2 regions of the Kitasatospora sp. NPDC089913 genome follow, and region 2 is predicted to be linked to the other one. Evidence: riboswitches for the same ligand, from Rfam matches in the RefSeq annotation. Region 2 holds a riboswitch; the other holds the start of a gene.
What was found. A riboswitch is a leader RNA that binds a small molecule or an ion and turns the genes downstream of it on or off. The one in region 2 is predicted to bind glycine.

Region 1 (4,409 bases), on a different contig from region 2:
GGGGCCAGCCGCTTGGCGATGTAGTTGGCGTTCAGCACCGCGACCTGGGTGGCGCGCTTGAGGCCCTCGCCGCCCATCAGCCGGACGTAGGACCAGGAGATCGGCAGGATGCCCGCCGAGCCCCACGGGGCGGCCGAGATCGGACCGACACCGGTGGCCGGACCGGCCTCCGCCTGCAGCGGGTGGTTCGGCAGGTACGGCGCGAGGTGCGCGCGCACCGCGACCGGGCCGACGCCCGGGCCGCCGCCGCCGTGCGGGATGCAGAAGGTCTTGTGCAGGTTCAGGTGCGAGACGTCCGCGCCGAACTTGCCCGGCTTGGCGAGGCCGACCAGGGCGTTGAGGTTGGCGCCGTCGACGTAGACCTGGCCGCCGGCCTCGTGCACCAGGCCGCAGATCTCGGTGATCTGGGTCTCGTACACGCCGTGGGTGGACGGGTAGGTCACCATCAGCACCGACAGGTTGTCGCGGTGCTGCTCGATCTTGGCCTTCAGGTCCTCGACGTCGACGTCACCGTCGACCAGGGTCTTGACCACGACGACCCGCATGCCGGCCATGACCGCGGAGGCGGCGTTGGTGCCGTGCGCGGAGGACGGGATGAGGCAGACGTCGCGCTGAGTGTCGCCGTTGCCGTGGTGGTAGGCGCGGACGGCCAGAAGACCGGCGAGCTCGCCCTGGGAGCCGGCGTTCGGCTGGATGGAGACGGCGTCGTAGCCGGTCACCTCGACCAGCTGCTGCTCCAGGCCGCGGATCAGGGTGAGGAAGCCCGCGGCCTGGTCGACCGGCGCGAAGGGGTGCAGCTGGCCGAACTCCGGCCAGGTCACCGACTCCATCTCGGTGGTCGCGTTGAGCTTCATGGTGCAGGAGCCCAGCGGGATCATGCCGCGGTCCAGCGCGTAGTCCCGGTCCGACAGGCGGCGCAGGTAGCGCAGCATGGCGGTCTCGGAGCGGTGGCTGTGGAAGACCGGGTGGGTCAGGTACTCGTCCTCGCGCAGCAGCGCGGCCGGCAGGGTGTCGGCGTCCTCCGCCACCTCGACGGCCTCGACGCCGAACGCGGCCCAGACGCCCGCCAGGTCCTCGCGGGTGGTGGTCTCGTCGGTGGAGACCGAGATCCGGTCCTCGCCGTCCTGGAAGACGTTGATGCCGTTGGCGCGGGCGGCGGCGGCGATCCCGGCGGCGCGGCCCGGGACGACCGCGGTGACGGTGTCGAAGAACTCGCCGTGCAGCAGCTCGACGCCGCCGGCCCGCAGGCCCTCGGCCAGCGCGGCGGCGTAGCGGTGGGTGCGGCGGGCGATGTCGGCCAGGCCGTCGGGGCCGTGGTAGACGGCGTACATCGAGGCCATCACGGCGAGCAGCACCTGGGCGGTGCAGATGTTGCTGGTGGCCTTCTCGCGGCGGATGTGCTGCTCGCGGGTCTGCAGGGCCAGGCGGTAGGCGCGGTTGCCGTGGGTGTCCACGGAGACGCCGACCAGGCGGCCGGGGAGCGAGCGGGCGTAGTCGGCGCGCACGGCGAGGTAGCCGGCGTGCGGGCCGCCGAAGCCCATCGGCACGCCGAAGCGCTGCGAGGTGCCGCAGGCGATGTCGGCGCCGAGCGAGCCCGGGGACTTCAGCAGGGTGAGGGCGAGCAGGTCGGCGGCGACGGCGACGATCGCGCCGAGGCCGTGGGCCTGCTCGATCACCGGGGCGAGGTCGCGGACCGCGCCGGTCGCGCCCGGGTACTGGAGCAGCACGCCGAACACGCCGCGCTCGGCGATCTCGGCCGGGATGCCCTCGGACAGGTCGGCGACGACGACCTCGACACCGGTCGGCACGGCGCGGGTGTTGATCACCGCGACCGTCTGCGGCAGCGTGTCGGCGTCGACCAGGAAGACGCCGCCCTTGACCTTGGTGACGCGGCGGGCCAGGGCCATCGCCTCGGCGGCCGCGGTGCCCTCGTCCAGCAGCGAGGAGCCGGAGGTGGGCAGACCGGTCAGGTCGGCGACCAGGGTCTGGAAGTTGAGCAGCGCCTCCAGCCGGCCCTGCGAGATCTCCGGCTGGTAGGGCGTGTAGGCGGTGTACCAGGCCGGGTTCTCCATCACGTTGCGGAGGATCACCGGCGGGGTGAAGGTGCCGTAGTAGCCCAGACCGATCATCGACCGGAGGACGGAGTTGCGGTCGGCCAGCTCGCGCAGCTCGGCCAGGACCTGGGCCTCGGAGCGGCCGCCGGGCAGGTCCAGCGCGGTGATCGAGCGGATCGCCTCGGGGACGGCGGCGGTGGCCAGCTCGTCCAGCGAGCCGTAGCCGACGTGGGCCAGCATCTTCTCCTGCGCAGCGGCGTCGGGGCCGATGTGGCGGTTCTCGAAGGGGCTGGCCTGTTCGAGCTCGGTGAGGGTCGCGGGGGTGGTGGGGCGTCCCGAGTTCGGCTGGGCGTTCATGGTGGTCGAGGCCTCCTGGTCACGGACCGGCGGGGGTGCGCACGCCGGGGCGCCTCGCCGCTGCGGACAACAGCGGAGGACCCGGTCGGACGAACCCGACAGGCCTCCCCCTCTGTCATCGGGACCTGAGAGCTTCGCCCGCGCGGAGCGCCGTGGGACGCCCCGCCGGCTTGCACCGTCGGTGAGGGTGGGGTCCGCCGGCTCCCTCGCCCGCGTTCCTGCCCTGCTTTCCAGAGTGACCTATCCCGCACGGTACGGATGCCTGAGAGATTCCGGGGAGGAGTTGCTCCTTCGGCGCCCCGACCAGCGGCTTCCACTGCCGGGGACTCTCCCGCGCGGGCTCGGCGGTCGCGCCCAGGGTACCAGCGGGAGGCCCGGCGATCACGGGTGCGTCCGGTCACTCCGCCGCCGCGGCACGATCGCCCGGCCTGCCCCGATCGGCCCAGCGCCGTGCCCGTCCGGCCCCGCCCCGGTCGCGGGGGTCCGGTTCATGGCTTTTGGTGTGAAGTGGCGGACCGGGCGGGCGGGCCGGCCGTCGTCCTGCGGGAGTTCCGCAGGATCACCGCACTGGAGGAAAGAGTGCAGACCGACATCGACCCCCGGGACCTCATCGGCCACAAGGCGGTCGACCGCAACGGGGACAAGATCGGCACCATCGACGAGGTGTATCTCGACGACGCCACCGGCCGACCCGAGTGGGCGGCCGTGCGGACCGGCATCTTCGGCCGGGACGCCTTCGTCCCCCTGACCACGAGCGAGTTCTCCGGCGAGGAGCTGCGGGTGCCGTACGACAAGTCCCTGGTGAAGGAATCACCGGACTTCGGCGTCGGCCAGCACCTGTCGCCCGCCCAGGAGCTTCAGCTCTACCGCTACTACGGGCTGGACACCCCGGTGGACGGCCGGCCGTCGGCGGGTGACGGCTCGGGCTCGGAACCGGCCGACCTCGACTTCGGCACCACCGCCGACCGGGGCACGGCAGCCGGCACGGCCGCGGTGGGCGCGGCCGCCGCCAACACCACGGGCACCACCAACGGCACCACCAACGGCATCGGCACGACCAACGGCACGGGCACCGCGCATCCGGCCAAGCCGCTCGGCCTCCACCAGTCCCCCACTCCCGTCCCGAGCCCGGCCGCCGACCTCGGCAAGCCGTCCGACCCCGCCCCGGAGGCCCCCGTGCGGACCCTCGCCACGCCCCTGCCCACCACGACGACACCCGCCGCGCCCCACCAGGCCGCCGAGCCGCGCCCGCACACCCCGGCGGCCCCGTCGGTCGCCCCGGCCGGCCCCGCCGCGGACACCGCGCACCCCGGGACCGGCCCCGCCGCCTCCTCCCCGAGCGGCCCGGTGGAGATCACCTGCCGCGAGGAGCGCCTGGACATCACCACCGAGTGGCATGTGCTGGGCACCGCAAAGCTGCGCAAGTACGTCACCAGCGAGCCGGTGGAACGGCGGGTCGCGGTGGTCCGCGAACGGGTCCGGGTCGAGCGGATCCCGGTCGGGGACGCGGAGCGGGCCGCGCTCAGCGAGAAGGAGATCGCCGAGGCGGTGGAGGAGGTGACCCTCCGCGAGGAGCGCCCGGTGGTCCGCAAGTACCTGGCACCGATCGAGCGGGTCCGTCTGGTGGTCGAGCGGTACACCGCCGAGGAGGTGGTCCGGGACGAGCTGCGCCGCGAGCACGTCGAGGTCCACGACAACACGGCGGCGGCTTCGACCCCGGTGCCGTCGGCCGCCCACGCGCCGGCCCGTCAGGCCGCCCACCCGGCGGTCGAGGACCAGGCCCGCCCGGCCCCGCTGCGGCCGCTCGCCTGACCCCGCGGAACGGCAGGACCCCGGCCGATCATGGCCGGGGTCTTTCCTTTTTGCCAAGGCTTAACCAATGAATATTTGACACACTGAAGTATCTCCCTGCATGGTTACTTCAGTTCATTCACTATGTACGAGAGGAAGCAACCGTGAGTGAGGCACCACAGCCCACCACCACGACCGAGAAGCAGA
Region 2 (4,409 bases):
GGCGGAGGCTGCTGCCCCGGCCAGGCCGGAGCCGACGGCCGGGTGCCGTAACCGAAGCCCTGCCCCTGGGCGGGGCCCTGCTGCGAGGCGTACGGCGGCGGGGGCACCGGCGGGTACGGGCCGGTCTGCGGACGGCCGTGACCGGCCGCCTCCCGGTCGTAGAACGGGCGCGCGTGCGCCCGCATCCACAGCGCCACCGGGTCGAACTCGTCCGCCATCGCGACCGTCGAGACCGCCAGACCCTCCGGCGCGACCGCGATCGCCCGCTGCATCAGCGCCCGCACCGCCTCCACCGTGGGCGGCGAGCTCTCGTACAGCTCGAGACCGATGGCGAGGTACGGCTCGCCCACCGACGGCCGCACCCAGGCCCGGCGCAGCGCCCGCACCGCCCGCACCTCGGCCGCCTGCCGCTCCAGCAGCGCGAAGAACTGCTGGGCCGGCACCTGCGGCTCGCTCAGCTTCAGCGGACCGGCCGGCAGCCGGTCCAGGCCCGCCGCCACCCGGCGCAGGTCCGCCCACGGCACCCCGACCCCGCCGCCCGGGGCGTGCGGGTTCAGCCACAGCCCCCAGCGGGTCCGGTACAGCGACGCCGCGATCTCCCGGCCGGAGATCACCTCGTGCGCCCGCGCCCAGCCGGACGCCGCCAGCTGCTCGGGCGAGGTGACGGCCGGCGCGTAACCGTGGCCGCTGATCTCCATGTTCCCGTACTGGGCGTCGGCGCTGCCCGGCGTCCCGTGCCACAGCAGCATCCAGACCCGGCCCTCGGCGAGCGCGTTCAGCATCGTCTCGTAGGCCTCGTAGCGCTCCGGCGCCACCTCGCGCAGGGCGCGTTCCAGCGCGCCCGGATCCGGGCGTCCGGTGGGCGCCTGGCCCCAGGGCCCCGGTGCACCGCCAGCTACCGATCCCGCACTCATGCGCCCACCTCGTTGCGCCTCTTCGTTCCTCGTCCGTCACCGGCGGCCCGGCGGCCGTCAGCACGCACCTTATGGGGCACCGTCGGCCACCGCCACGCCGACGTGCCAGGGCCCCCGCCGCTCCCCCGCCCGTGCCCGGCCCGACAGGCGCCGGACGAACGGCCGGGGACCGGCTCAGCCCCGCACGTGGAAGGGCGCGACCCGGTTCACCATCCACTCGACCACCGGATCGTCCGCGAGGTCGAGCAGTACGAGATGGACGCCACCGGGCAGCGGCGCGGTTCCCAGCGCGCGCCCCAGCGCCTCGTTCACCGCCCCCGGGTCGGCCGGGGCCGCCGGGTCCAGCTGGACGCCCACGAACATCACGGTCGGCTCGCCCTCGACGCTGGCCAGCGCCCGCCGGGCGGTCAGCACCCCGGGCAGCAGTGCCAGTTCGGCCCGGCAGGCGGCCAGGAACAGCTCCGGGTCCTCGCCCGGCACCGGCTCGCGCAGCGCCACCCGGCCCCCGGACGGCGCGTCCTGGGCGGCCTCCCAGCGGTCCTCGCGCGGCCCGCGGCGCAGCTCGGCCACGCCCTCCGGCGGGACCGGGATGCCCACCGGGGCCTCGGGGTTGACGGCGATGCCGACGCCCAGCGGCAGGCCGCGGGCGAACTCCCAGACCGGGGCGACCGCGAACGCCATCCCCGGCGCCTGCTGGAGCAGCACCTCCTGCGAGGAGAACACCGGGACATAGGGGCCGCCGGCCAGTTCCAGGGTCGGCAGGTCCAGCGCCCGTCCCTGCGGGTCGCCGCCGGACGGCAGCGGGATCCACACCTGGCTGCGCGCCAGCACCTCGATCACCCGCGGGGTCGCGCCCGGGTCGCCGAGCGCAGCGGTGAGCACCTGCTCCAGCTCGTTGGCCGGCCACGCACCGCCGGCCGGCGCCGACCGCGCCCCGCCCCAGCCCTGCTGCTCCTCCGGGTTGCCCATCCGCCCCTGTACCGCCCTCCGCTCGCCGATTCCCGCAGCCTAGCGTCCGGGCGCGGCACGGCGGGACGCGGAACGCGACAGAGAACGGGGAGGGACGTGTGAGGCAGCCCCCTCTCCCGCCATCGGTGCGGACGTGCCATGATGTGCCCGTCTGCGGTGGCATCCACCCAGGCCCTCCAACTCCATACCGGCCGCTCGAACCCGCGCGGGAGAGTCCGGAGTGCCCCGTCCTGGCGGCACAGCCGGCGCCGAAGGAGCAAGTCCTCCCCGGAATCTCTCAGGCCCCCCTACCGCACGGGTTAGGCAGATCTGGAAAGCGGTGCACGGCCCTGCCGTCCGCCCACCCACGGTGCAAGCCGCCATGCTGTCCTCTGACAGGGCAGTGGCCGGTGAAGCTCTCAGGTACGACGACAGATGGGGAGACCCAGCCGCCGCATGCCCGCGCGCAGGGTCCGCCGCCCCCTGCAGGGCCGGTCCCGGCGCGCGCACCCCTGAGTGCCCCGACCGAGGAGTTCCTGGCCATGTCGTCCCTCCGCCTCACCGCGCTCGACGCGCTGCACCGCGCCCTCGGCGCCACCATGACCGACTTCGCCGGCTGGGACATGCCGCTGCGCTACGGCAGCGAGCGCGAGGAGCACCTCGCCGTCCGCACCAGGGCCGGCCTGTTCGACCTGTCCCACATGGGCGAGATCACCGTCACCGGCCCGCAGGCCGGCGAGATGCTGGACCACGCCCTGGTCGGCTTCGTCTCCGCGCTCGGCGTGCTGCGCGCCCGCTACACCATGATCTGCGCCGAGGACGGCGGCATCCTGGACGACCTGATCGTCTACCGCCTGCGCGAGGACGCCTTCCTGGTCGTCGCCAACGCCTCCAACGCCCAGCTGGTGCTGGACGAGCTGATCGCCCGCGCCAAGGGCTTCAACGCCGTCGTCTCCGACGACCGCGACGCCTACGCGCTGATCGCCGTCCAGGGCCCGGAGTCCACCGCGATCCTGGCCGACACCACCGAGGCCGACCTGCCCGGCCTGAAGTACTACGCGATCCTCCCGGCCCAGGTGGCCGGCCGCGACGTGCTGCTCGCCCGCACCGGCTACACCGGCGAGGACGGCTTCGAGATCTTCTGCAACCCGGGCGACGCCGAGCAGATCTGGCAGGCGCTGACCGCCGCCGGCACCGACCGGGGCCTGATCCCCTGCGGCCTGTCCTGCCGCGACACGCTGCGCCTGGAGGCCGGCATGCCGCTGTACGGCCACGAGCTGTCCACCGACCTGACCCCGTTCGACGCCGGCCTCGGCCGGGTGGTGCGCTTCGACAAGACCACCAACGAGGGCGCCTTCGTCGGCCGCAAGGCCCTGGAGCGGGCCGCCGCCGAGGCCGAGGCCAACCCGCCGCGGGTCCTGGTCGGCCTGGTCTCCGAGGGCAAGCGGGTGCCGCGCGCCGAGTACACCGTGGTCTCCACCGACGGCGCCCCGATCGGCCTGATCACCTCCGGCGCGCCCTCCCCCACCCTCGAGAAGCCGATCGCGATGGCCTACGTGGACGCGGCCCACGCCGCCCCGGGCACCACCGTCGCGGTGGACGTGCGCGGCAAGCACGAGCCGGTGCAGGTCGTGGCGCTGCCGTTCTACAAGCGCGCCCGCTGACGCCGCTCCCCCACCTTTCCCTCGCGAGGCTCGTCCGCCCCTCGGGCCGCTTCGTCGTACCCGCTTCCCATCCTGGAGAATGACGCCATGAGCAACCCCCAGCACCTGCAGTACACCGAGGAGCACGAGTGGCTGACCACCGCCGAGGCCGGTGAGGTCGCCACGGTCGGCATCACCAAGCACGCCGCGGACGCCCTCGGCGACATCGTCTACGTGCAGCTGCCCGCGGTCGGCGACACCGTCACCGCCGGTGAGACCTGTGGCGAGCTGGAGTCGACCAAGTCGGTCAGCGACCTGTACTCGCCCGTCACCGGCGAGATCACCGAGGTCAACGAGGCCGTCGCCGACGACAACAGCCTGGTCAACAGCGACCCGTTCGAGGGCGGCTGGCTGTTCAAGGTCCGCGTGGAGTCGACCGGCGCCCTGCTGAGCGCCGACGAGTACACCAAGCTCACCAACCCCTCGGCCTGAGCCACCGCCGGGGCGGCCCGCCCGCGGCGGCCGCCCCGCCCGCCGGCCCTCCTCCCTCTCACTCCCGGGAAGACCCCACCATGACGGTTCTGAACCAGTCCCTGCACGCCCTCGACCCGGAGATCGCCGCCGCGGTCGACGCCGAGCTGCACCGCCAGCAGACCACCCTGGAGATGATCGCCTCCGAGAACTTCGCCCCGGTGGCGGTCATGGAGGCCCAGGGCTCGGTCCTGACCAACAAGTACGCCGAGGGCTACCCCGGCCGCCGCTACTACGGCGGCTGCGAGCACGTCGACGTGGTCGAGCAGATCGCGATCGACCGGATCAAGGCCCTGTTCGGCGCCGAGCACGCCAACGTCCAGCCGCACTCGGGCGCGCAGGCCAACGCCGCCGCGATGTTCGCGCTGATCCA

Region 1: it holds a riboswitch for glycine, as region 2 does, so the genes downstream of both, gcvP (aminomethyl-transferring glycine dehydrogenase) here and gcvT (glycine cleavage system aminomethyltransferase GcvT) in region 2, are expected to answer to the same signal.

The regions. Positions count from the first base shown of each region.
Region 1 is NZ_JBIVGI010000009.1:237,378-241,786, forward strand. It holds gene gcvP (aminomethyl-transferring glycine dehydrogenase) at 1-2,411, opposite strand, end outside; glycine riboswitch at 2,652-2,755, opposite strand; gene ACIPYS_RS17105 (PRC and DUF2382 domain-containing protein) at 2,919-4,223, shown strand; gene ACIPYS_RS17110 (MFS transporter) at 4,367-4,409, shown strand, end outside.
Region 2 is NZ_JBIVGI010000005.1:51,140-55,548, forward strand. It holds gene ACIPYS_RS10040 (enhanced serine sensitivity protein SseB) at 1-914, opposite strand, end outside; gene ACIPYS_RS10045 (enhanced serine sensitivity protein SseB C-terminal domain-containing protein) at 1,089-1,883, opposite strand; glycine riboswitch at 2,080-2,186, shown strand; gene gcvT (glycine cleavage system aminomethyltransferase GcvT) at 2,405-3,526, shown strand; gene gcvH (glycine cleavage system protein GcvH) at 3,614-3,997, shown strand; gene glyA (serine hydroxymethyltransferase) at 4,078-4,409, shown strand, end outside.